Regions from separate parts of the Streptomyces sp. NPDC006733 genome, predicted to be linked through region 2. Evidence: riboswitches for the same ligand, from Rfam matches in the RefSeq annotation. Region 2 holds a riboswitch; the other holds the start of a gene.
What was found. A riboswitch is a leader RNA that binds a small molecule or an ion and turns the genes downstream of it on or off. The one in region 2 is predicted to bind S-adenosylmethionine.
Positions count from the first base shown of each region.

Region 1 (5,114 bases), on a different contig from region 2:
ACGGTGATGACGCCTTCCTTGCCGACCTTGTCCATCGCCTCGGCGATGAGCTCGCCGATCTGGGTGTCGGCGGCGGAGATGGAGGCCGTCGAAGCGATCTGCTCCTTGGTCTCCACGTCCTTGGCCTGCTCGAGCAGCTGGGCGGAGACGGCCTCGACGGCCTTCTCGATGCCGCGCTTGAGGGCCATCGGGTTGGCGCCCGCGGCTACGTTGCGGAGGCCTTCCTTGACGAGGGCCTGGGCGAGAACGGTCGCGGTCGTCGTGCCGTCACCGGCGACGTCGTCGGTCTTCTTCGCGACTTCCTTGACCAGCTCGGCGCCGATCTTCTCGTACGGGTCCTCGAGCTCGATCTCCTTGGCGATGGAAACACCATCGTTGGTGATCGTGGGGGCGCCCCACTTCTTCTCGAGGACGACGTTGCGGCCCTTCGGGCCGAGGGTGACCTTGACGGCGTCGGCGAGCTGGTTCATCCCGCGCTCGAGGCCGCGCCGAGCTTCCTCGTTGAACGCGATGATCTTGGCCATAGAAGTGGTCCTCCCGGACAGGGGTGGATTTCAGTGGACCGCGTGGCGCCCGCGACGGACGGCCTGCCGATCGCCGGGCTCTTCCCAGCGGTCGAACGGGCCTCGCCGACCCGGTCCTTCTGTCACTCTCACTGTCAGAGTGCTAACGCCAATGATTAGCACTCGCCCTAGTCGAGTGCAAGCGACTGTGGACAACTCGGGGTCCCGGAGCGGCGTCGCGCGCCCCCGTCCCCACCACCCGAGCCGCCCCCCGGGCGGCCTCCCTGGCGCCCCGCCGCCGCGCCACGGGCGCCCCGCGCGCCCCGCAGCCGCGTCCCGCACCAGGACGCACGAAGGGCCCGCGCCCCTGACGGGACACGGACCCTTCGGCGTGAGTGCGTAGCGTCGTCGGCGACGCTCCGGAGCTTCAGCCGGCCAGGCGGACCATGTCTGCCTGCGGCCCCTTCTGACCTTGCGAGATCTCGAACTCGACTCGCTGGCCTTCTTCGAGGGTGCGGTAGCCGTCCATCTGGATCGCGCTGTAGTGGACGAAGACATCCGCACCACCGTCGACCGCGATGAAGCCGTAGCCCTTCTCCGCGTTGAACCACTTGACGGTGCCCTGAGCCATCCCTAACTCCCCTATTGCTGGCCCTATCGCGAATCCGCACTTCGCGGACCCGGGTCAGACCTCACCCCCACCAAGGTTGGGGGCGGCGCCGGAACGCGTCGACCGCGGCCGAATGTATCCGTACGGATGCCCTCTGCAACAGGTCAATCAGACGAGAATTCTGGGCACGACCGATCGGAAATAAAGGGATGAACAACAAGGATCCGGGGCAACTCGGACTGGACATACTTCGCCTACACGACAATCATCTCGCGAATTTGGCGATAAATCGCCGAACCCAGCGGAGGGGGAGGCGGGAGTCCAGCGCAACTGTACCTCGATTCAACTACCGCCCCACACTCAAATGCCCCGCCCACCACAGGGTGGGCGGGGCATGAGTTCACGCCGCGCTGGGTAGGGACGGAGGTCAGCCCCCGGCTACCGCCGGAATGATCGAGACATTCGCACCGTCCGGGACGGAGGTCTGCAGACCTTCGGAAAAGCGCACGTCGTCGTCATTGACATAGACGTTCACAAAGCGCCGCAGCTTGCCCGTGTCGTCGAGAACGCGCGCCGAAATACCCGCGTGGTTCTTCTCCAGCGACTCGAGGATCTCGGAGAGTGTCGAACCCTCGGCCGGTACTTCCGACTGGCCGCCGGTATAGGTGCGCAGAATGGTCGGGATACGAACAGAAGCACTCATGCGAGGCCAGCCTCTCGGAACGCGGCAACGGTCGGGCGGATGACGGCGGTCGGGCCGGTGGTCGGAGCGACCGCGTCCAGGGTCTTCAGGCCGTCACCGGTGTTGAGGACGACGGTCTCCAGCGACGGGTCGAGCTGACCGGTCTCGATGAGCTTCTGCAGGACGCCGACGGTCACCCCGCCCGCGGTCTCGGCGAAGATGCCCTCGGTGCGGGCCAGCAGCTTGATCGCGGCCACGCACTGCTCGTCGGTGACGTCCTCGACCGCTCCGCCGGTGCGGCGGGCGATGTCGAGCACGTACGGGCCGTCGGCCGGGTTGCCGATCGCCAGCGACTTGGCGATCGTGTCCGGCTTCACCGGGCGCACGACGTCGTGGCCGGCCTTGAAGGCCGCGGAGACCGGGGAGCAGCCCTCGGCCTGCGCGCCGTAGATCTTGTAGGGCTTCTCCTCGACCAGGCCGAGCTTGATCAGCTCCTGGAGCCCCTTGTCGATCTTCGTGAGCTGCGAACCGGACGCGATCGGGATGACGATCTGGTCCGGCAGCCGCCAGCCGAGCTGCTCGCAGATCTCGTACGCCAGGGTCTTGGAGCCCTCGCCGTAGTACGGGCGCAGGTTGACGTTGACGAAGCCCCAGTCCTCGCCGATCGGGTCGCCGATCAGCTCGGAGCAGAACCGGTTCACGTCGTCGTAGTTGCCCTCGATGCCGACCAGCTCGCCGCCGTACACCGCGGCCATGACGACCTTGCCGGCCTCCAGGTCGTGCGGGATGAACACGCAGGAGCGGAAGCCGGCGCGGGCGGCGGCGGCGCCGACGGCGCCCGCCAGGTTGCCCGTGGAGGAGCAGGAGAGCGTGGTGAGGCCGAAGGTGCGGGCGGCCTCCAGGGCGATGGCCACGACGCGGTCCTTGAAGGAGTGCGTCGGGTTGCCGGAGTCGTCCTTGACGTACAGGCCGCCGGTGACGCCCAGCTCGCGGGCCAGGTTGTCGGCCTTGACCAGCTTGGTCCAGCCCGGGTTCAGGTTGGGCTTGTCGACCACGTCGGCCGGGACGGGCAGCAGCGGCGCGTAGCGCCAGATGTTCGCCGGGCCGGACTCGATCTGCTTGCGCAGCGCTTCCGGGTCACCGGTGGGGAGGTCGTAGGCCACTTCGAGCGGCCCGAAACACTCCTGGCAGGCGAAGACCGGACCGAGCGCGACGCGTTCTCCGCACTCGCGGCAGGAGAGGGCGACGGCGGGGCCGAAGTCGGCTCCGGTGTCCGGGGTGGTTCCAGTGGTGTCGATGGTCTGCACAGCCATGACGGCGAGGCCCTTTCTCCTCATCTTCCCCGCGGCGACGATCGCCACGAGACGGAATTGGCACCTTCCCCACCTGGCCTCGCGTCGTCGACGACGAGATGTGGCGGGAGGGTTGCCGGGACTTCTGCGGGCCGTTCCCTCAGTCCCTCTGGATGAGCGCTGTGGCACCGGGCTCACGCCCGGGCATTTGTTTTCCGTGGTGACCCCGGCATGCGGTGGTCACTCGCGTTGTTCAAGACTGTAACCGACGAGCCCGACACTTGAGAGGGTCGTCCGTACCGCGAGATGGGTCACACAGGGGTCCGCCGCGGGGTGGAATCCGCCCGTCACCCACGATCAGGGAGTCACGCACGTGCTGCAAGAGGTGGAGCGCTGGCTCGATCGACGGTCCTGGTCCGCCGCCGACCGCCCCCTCGACCGGCTGCGCGCGGCCAAGCGCTCCGCGGGCGACCGGGGCACGGTCAGCGTGGTGCTGCCCGCCCTCGACGAGGAGGCCACGGTCGGTGCGATCGTGCGCACCATCCGCGACGAGCTGATGAGCGGGCCCGTCCCGCTCGTGGACGAACTGATCGTGATCGACTCGGGCTCCACGGACCGTACGGCGGAGGTCTCGGCCCGCGCCGGAGCCAGGGTCGTGCACCGGGACGAGATACTCCCCGGCCTGCCCGCGGTGCCCGGCAAGGGCGAGGTGCTGTGGCGGTCGCTCCTGGTGACGAGCGGCGAGATCGTCTGCTTCGTCGACGCGGACCTGCGCGACTTCGACGCCCGCTTCGTCCACGGGATCATCGGACCGCTGCTGACCGAGCCCGGTGTCCAGCTGGTCAAGGCCATGTACGACCGCCCGCTCGAAACCGGCGACACGGTGGTGCCGGCCGGCGGCGGCCGCGTCACCGAGCTCGTCGCCCGCCCCCTGCTCAACCTGCACTGGCCGCTGCTGGCGGGCTTCGTGCAGCCGCTGGGCGGCGAGTACGCGGCCCGCCGCTCCCTGCTGGAGCGGCTGCCCTTCCCCGTCGGCTACGGCGTCGAGCTCGGCATGCTCGTCGACGCGCTGAACACCGTCGGCCTGGACGCCCTGGCCCAGGTGGACGTGGGAGTACGCCACCACCGCCACCAGGACGGCCAGGCGCTCGGCCGGATGGCCGCCACGATCTACCGCACCGCCCAGGTCCGGCTCGCCCGCGGCCAGCTGGTGCGCCCCGTCCTCACCCAGTTCAACCGGGGAGCGGACGGCGGCTTCGAACCCTCGACGCACGAGGTGGCGGCGGAGGAGCGCCCTCCCATGATCACCGTCCCCGAATACCTCAGCCACCGCGCTGCCCGCCGCACGGGCTAACCGGTTCCGTCCCGCGCGGGGGGCGTGACCCCGCCGCGCGCCGCCAGCACGTTTGCGTCGCGGGACACCTGGCTAGGCTGGCGGCATGGTCGCTCATCGCGCAGCCCCGATCCTCGTCGCCTCCAACCGCGGACCCGTCTCGTACACCCTCGGGGAGGACGGCACCCTCACCGCCAAGCGCGGCGGCGGCGGCCTGGTGTCCGGGCTCAGCGCCATCGGCCCCGACGCCGGGGCGGTCTGGGTGTGCGCGGCCATGAGCGAGGGCGACCGCGAGGCGGTCCGCCGCGGCGAGGGCGACGCGCAGACGCGCATGCTGGGCATCGAGCCGGACGTCTTCGGCGCCGCGTACAACTCCATCGCCAACTCCGTGCTGTGGTTCGTCCACCACCTGCTCTTCCAGACCCACCTGGAACCCCTCCTCGACGAGGACTTCCGGCAGGACTGGGCGTCCTACGAGACGTACAACGCCGCCTTCGCGGACGCGCTCGCCGAGGAGGCCGCGGAGGGCGCCACCGTCCTGGTGCAGGACTACCACCTGTCGCTGGCCCCCGCGCTGCTGCGCGAGCGCCGCCCGGACCTGCGGATCGGGCACTTCTCGCACACCCCGTGGGCGCCGCCGGACTACTTCCGCCTGCTGCCCGACGACATCGGGGCGGAGCTGCTGACCGGCATC
Region 1 covers NZ_JBEYJD010000001.1:91,548-96,661, reverse strand. Annotated here, with positions in the region: gene groL (chaperonin GroEL) at 1-524, opposite strand, end outside; gene ABZ721_RS00440 (cold-shock protein) at 931-1,134, opposite strand; gene ABZ721_RS00435 (MoaD/ThiS family protein) at 1,541-1,816, opposite strand; gene thrC (threonine synthase) at 1,813-3,108, opposite strand; SAM riboswitch class I at 3,126-3,267, opposite strand; gene ABZ721_RS00425 (glucosyl-3-phosphoglycerate synthase) at 3,461-4,441, shown strand; gene ABZ721_RS00420 (trehalose-6-phosphate synthase) at 4,527-5,114, shown strand, end outside.
Region 1: linked by a shared signal. The riboswitch ahead of thrC (threonine synthase) and the one ahead of ABZ721_RS36900 (aminotransferase class V-fold PLP-dependent enzyme) in region 2 are both predicted to bind S-adenosylmethionine.

Region 2 (5,114 bases):
AACATGCTGTTTCTCTACGTTTTCGGTGACAACGTGGAGAGCCGTATGGGCCGCTTCCGGTACCTGGTCTTCTTCGTGGCGGCCGGATACCTCGCCACGTACGGCTTCGCGCTCGCCAACACCGACTCCACCCAGAGCCTGGTGGGCGCCTCCGGCGCCATCTCCGGGGCGCTCGGCGCGTACCTCTACCTCTATCCCCGGGCGCGGGTGACGAGCCTCTTCCCGTTCCTGTTCTTCCTCCCGCTGCGCTTCCCCGCCTGGATGGTCCTCGGCTTCTGGTTCGCGCTGCAGTGGCTGGCCGCCCGGACCAGCCAGTCGGGCCCCGGGGTCGCCTACCTGGCCCACGTGGTGGGCTTCGTCTTCGGCTTCCTGGCCGCCTCGGTGTGCTTCGGGCGAAGCCCTAAGCTGGAGACCGCACCCCGGGCGACCCAAGGAGACCTACAGCCGTGATCACCGCGATCGTGCTCATCAAGACCAGCGTCGACCGGATCCCGGAGATCGCCGAGGCGATCGCCGCCCTGGACAGCGTCAGCGAGGTCTACTCGGTCACCGGGACGTACGACCTGGTCGCCATGGTCCGCGTCGCCCGGCACGACGACCTCGCGGACGTCATCCCCGGCCGGATCAGCAAGATCCCCGGCGTGGAGGCCACCGACACCCACGTCGCGTTCCGCACGTACTCCCAGCACGACCTGGAGGCGGCCTTCGCGATCGGCCTCGAAGGCTGACGCGGGCGGCCCGACGGGCGGGCCGCCGCGTGCCCGCCCGGCCGGCTCAGTCGCGGGCGGGCACGCAGCGGCCGTCCTCGGTGCGGTAGTTCCACCGGGCGCCGTCGCGGACGAGCTCGGTGACGGCGCCGAGGAAGCGCTCCACGTGCTCGTCGGGCGTACCCGCCCCGAAGCTCACCCGGATCGCGTTGAGCGACTTCTCGCCCGGCTCGGTCTCCGGGGAGCCGCACTCGCCCGGCTCGGAGGGCTCGCTGCCCAGCAGGGTGCGGACCAGCGGGTGGGCGCAGAACAGGCCGTCGCGCACCCCGATGCCGTACTCGGCGGAGAGCGCGGCGGCGAAGTGCGAGCTGTTCCAGCCGTCCACGACGAACGAGATGACGCCGACCCGGGGGGCGTCGTCACCGAACAGCGAGAGCACCCTGACCTGCGGCACCTCGGCCAGTCCGGCCCGGACCCGGGCGACCAGGCCCTGCTCCCGCTCGACGAGCGAGTCGAAGCCCGCCTCGGTCAGCGCCCGGCAGGCCGAGGCGATGGAGTACACGCCGATGACGTTCGGCGAGCCGGCCTCGTGCCGGGCGGCGCTGGAGTGCCACTCGACGTCCACCCCGCCGTCGGCCCGCCGGGCGACCTTGCGGCTCGCGCCGCCGCCCGCCAGGTACGGCTCGGCCTCCTGCAGCCAGTCCGCGCGGCCGGCCAGCACGCCGGAGCCGAACGGGGCGTAGAGCTTGTGGCCGGAGAACGCCACCCAGTCCACGTCCAGCTCGGCGATGTCCACCGGGTGGTGCGGGGCGAGCTGCGCGGCGTCCAGCACGATGCGGGCGCCGTGCGCGTGGGCGGCGTCGGCCAGCTCGCGGACCGGCCACAGCTCACCGGTGACGTTCGAGGCGCCGGTCACGCACACCAGGGCGGGGCCGTACGGATCGCGCTGGGCGAGCGCCGCCTCCAGCGAGGCGACGGCCGCCTCGGGGGTGCGCGGCGCGCTGAGGTACGTGACGCGCGCGTCCCGCCACGGCAGCAGCGAGGCGTGGTGCTCGGTCTCGAAGACGAAGACCTGGGTGCCGGCCGGGAGCACCGAGGCCAGCAGGTTCAGCGAGTCGGTCGTCGAGCGGGTGAAGACCACCTGGTCGCCCTCCCGGCAGCCCAGGAACTCGGCGACGGTCGCGCGGCTCTGCTCGAACAGGTCCGTGGAGAGCTGCGACAGGTACCCGGCCCCGCGGTGCACGCTGCCGTAGTAGGGCGCGTACGCGGCCACGTCGTCCCAGACCCGCTGCAGGGCGGGCGCGCTCGCCGCGTAGTCGAGCGCGGCGTAGGTGACCTCGCCACCGGTCACCAGCGGGACCCGGACGTCACGGCCCAGCACGTCGAGCGGGGCGGCGGTGGCCAGGGAAACGGGGTGCACGGACATGGCGAAGCTCCTCAGGGTCCAGGACCCCGGAAGCAGTCGCAAAGGGGCCCGCGCTTGCCGTGGGCACCTCGCCCACAGCCCGGTCATCACCTGGGGCACCCCGCCACGGACGGAGGGTTGCCGGACAGCAAGCCAGGGCTCGAACGCTGTCACTCGTGACCTGACGCCAAGTATGCCAGCAGTCCCGCCGACGGCAATCAGGGGTCCGCGATACGGACACCACCCGCTCCGCGCGGCCGGTCCTGCGGACAGCCGCCGGGGTCCGTGCGGCAGACGTCGGGCCGGCTCGGCGCGGCCCGAGGCCGGGCCTGTCGACGGAAGGCCCGGGGGCGGCGGGACGCCGGTACGGTGCGGCGGTCGCCCGCGCCGGCAGGCCCCGCCTGCCCGGCGGACAGGCGGGCAGGCGGGCCGCCGAACAGGCGTCGGAGGATCCGCCGGAAGGGCTACCCGTTGCTGGCCGCTACCCAGCGGTCCAGCGCGGCCCGGGCCGCGCCCGAGTCGATCGCCTCGGCGGCGCGCGTGATGCCTTCCGCGATCTGGGCCTCCAGCGGGGCGGCGGCCGGGTGGAGGGCCACCAGGGCCGCGGCGGCGTTGAGGAGGACCGCGTCGCGGACCGGGCCGCGCTCGCCGGCCAGCAGGCGGCGGGCCACGTCCGCGTTGTGCGCGGCGTCGGCGCCGCGCAGCGCCTCGACGGGGACCAGCGCGATCCCGACGTCGCGCGGGTCGAAGGCGACCTGGTCGACCTTGCCGTCCCGCACCACCCAGACCTGGGACGTCGCGGTGGTGGTCAGCTCGTCCAGCCCGTCGTCGCCGCGGAAGACGAGCGCGGAGGAGCCGCGCTCGGCCAGCACGCCGGCGATGATGCCCGCCGCCCGGGTGTCGGCGACGCCCGTCGCCTGGGAGGTGACCCGGGCCGGGTTGGTGAGCGGCCCCAGCAGGTTGAACGTCGTCGCGATGCCCAGCTCGCGCCGGGCCGCCGCCACGTGCCGCAGCGCCGGGTGGAACTTCACCGCGAAGCAGAACGTGATGCCCGCTTCCTCGGCGACCTCCACCACCCGCTTCGGCGTCAGGTCCAGATTGACCCCGAGCTTCTCCAGCACGTCCGAGGAGCCGCTCTGCGAGGACGCCGCCCGGTTGCCGTGCTTGACGACCTTCGCGCCGGTGCCCGCCACGACGATCGCCGACATGGTGGAGATGTTCACGGTCTTGGCGAGGTCCCCGCCGGTCCCGACGATGTCGACGGTGCGGCCCGGTACCTCGATGAGGTTCGCGTGCGCGTACATCGTCCTGACCAGGCCGGACACCTCTTCGATGGTCTCGCCCTTGGCGCGCAGCGCCACGGCGAATCCGGCGATCTGGGCGTCGGTGGCCTCACCGCTCATGATCCGGTCCATCGCCCACGCGGTGTCGTCGGCCGTCAGGTCATGGCCGCGCAGCAGCGGGTTGAGTACGCCGGGCCAGGAGTTGGTGGCCGAGCTGTCGCCGCCTGCCGGGGTCACAACGCTCATGCTCCACACTCCTGGTGGTCGGGTCGGTACTGCGGGCCCAGCCTATCGGGGGCCGGGCACGGCGAAGGGCCCCGTCCAGTTCATGGACGGGGCCCTTCGACGGTGCCGTCAGCCGGCGCCGGGGGTCAGCGGGCGATCAGTGGTGGCCGTGGCCACTGGTGATCTCCGCGTGCTCCTCGGCGGTCGGCTTGGGGATCTGGCTGGCCTCGCCGTAGAAGCCGTGCGACAGCTTGGTGCGCAGCTTCGTGATGGGGCCGATCTTGCGCTCCACGCCGTTCTCGTCGACCTCCGGGCCGGCTTCGAGCGGCTTCGGCTGGTCGTGCGCGGTGAGCGTGTGCAGCGCCTCCGGGGAGAGCTGCTCGTGCACCTCGATGAACTCGCCGTGCGGGAGCCGCTTGATGAGCCCGGTCTCGCGACCGTGCAGCACCTTGTCGCGGTCCCGGCGCTGCAGGCCGAGGCAGATCCGCTTGGTGGCGAGGAAGACGAGCACCGGCAGGACGAAGAAGCCGATGCGCACGACCCAGGTGATCTGGTTGAGCGACAGGTGGAAGTGCGTCGCCCACAGGTCGTTGCCGCCGCCGACGAGCAGGATGCCGTACCAGCTGAGCCAGGCGGCACCGAAGCCGGTGCGGACCGGGTGGTTGCGCGGCCGGTCGAGCAGGTGGTGCTCCCGCTTGTCCCCGGTGACCCAGGACTCGACGAACGGGTAGACCGCGATCGCGACCAGCACCAGCGGGAAGATCATCAGCGGGATGAACACACCCAGGTTGAGGGTGTGGCCCCAGGCGTTGATCTCCCAGCCCGGCATGACGCGGATCAGGCCCTCGGAGAAGCCCATGTACCAGTCGGGCTGGGCGCCGGTGGACACCTGGTCCGGCCGGTAGGGGCCCATCGCCCAGATCGGGTTGATCGAGGCGATCGAGGCGACCATCGCGATGACGCCGAAGACCAGGAAGAAGAAGCCGCCCGCCTTCGCCATGTACACCGGCAGCAGCGGCATGCCGACGACGTTCTTCTCCGTCTTGCCCGCACCCGGGAACTGGGTGTGCTTGTGGTAGAAGACCAGGATCAGGTGGGCCACCAGCAGGCCGGCCATGATGCCCGGCAGCAGCAGGATGTGCACCGAGTAGAAGCGCGGCACGAAGTCGGTGCCGGGGAACTCCCCGCCGAACATGAAGAACGACAGGTAGGTGCCCACGACCGGCATGGAGAGCACGGCGCCGTCCATGAACCGGACGCCGGTGCCCGACAGCAGGTCGTCCGGCAGCGAGTAGCCGGTGAACCCGGTGAACATGCCGAGGACCAGCAGCAGGAAGCCGAAGACCCAGTTGACCTCGCGGGGCTTGCGGAACGCGCCCGTGAAGAACACGCGCATCATGTGCACGAGCATCGCGGCCACGAAGATCAGCGCGGACCAGTGGTGGATCTGGCGGACCAGCAGGCCACCGCGGACCTCGAAGCTGATGTGCATCG
Region 2 covers NZ_JBEYJD010000066.1:3,520-8,633, reverse strand. Annotated here, with positions in the region: gene ABZ721_RS36910 (rhomboid family intramembrane serine protease) at 1-450, shown strand, start outside; gene ABZ721_RS36905 (Lrp/AsnC ligand binding domain-containing protein) at 447-728, shown strand; gene ABZ721_RS36900 (aminotransferase class V-fold PLP-dependent enzyme) at 775-2,133, opposite strand; SAM riboswitch class IV at 2,179-2,294, opposite strand; gene trpD (anthranilate phosphoribosyltransferase) at 2,577-3,641, opposite strand; gene ABZ721_RS36890 (cytochrome bc complex cytochrome b subunit) at 3,778-5,114, opposite strand, start outside.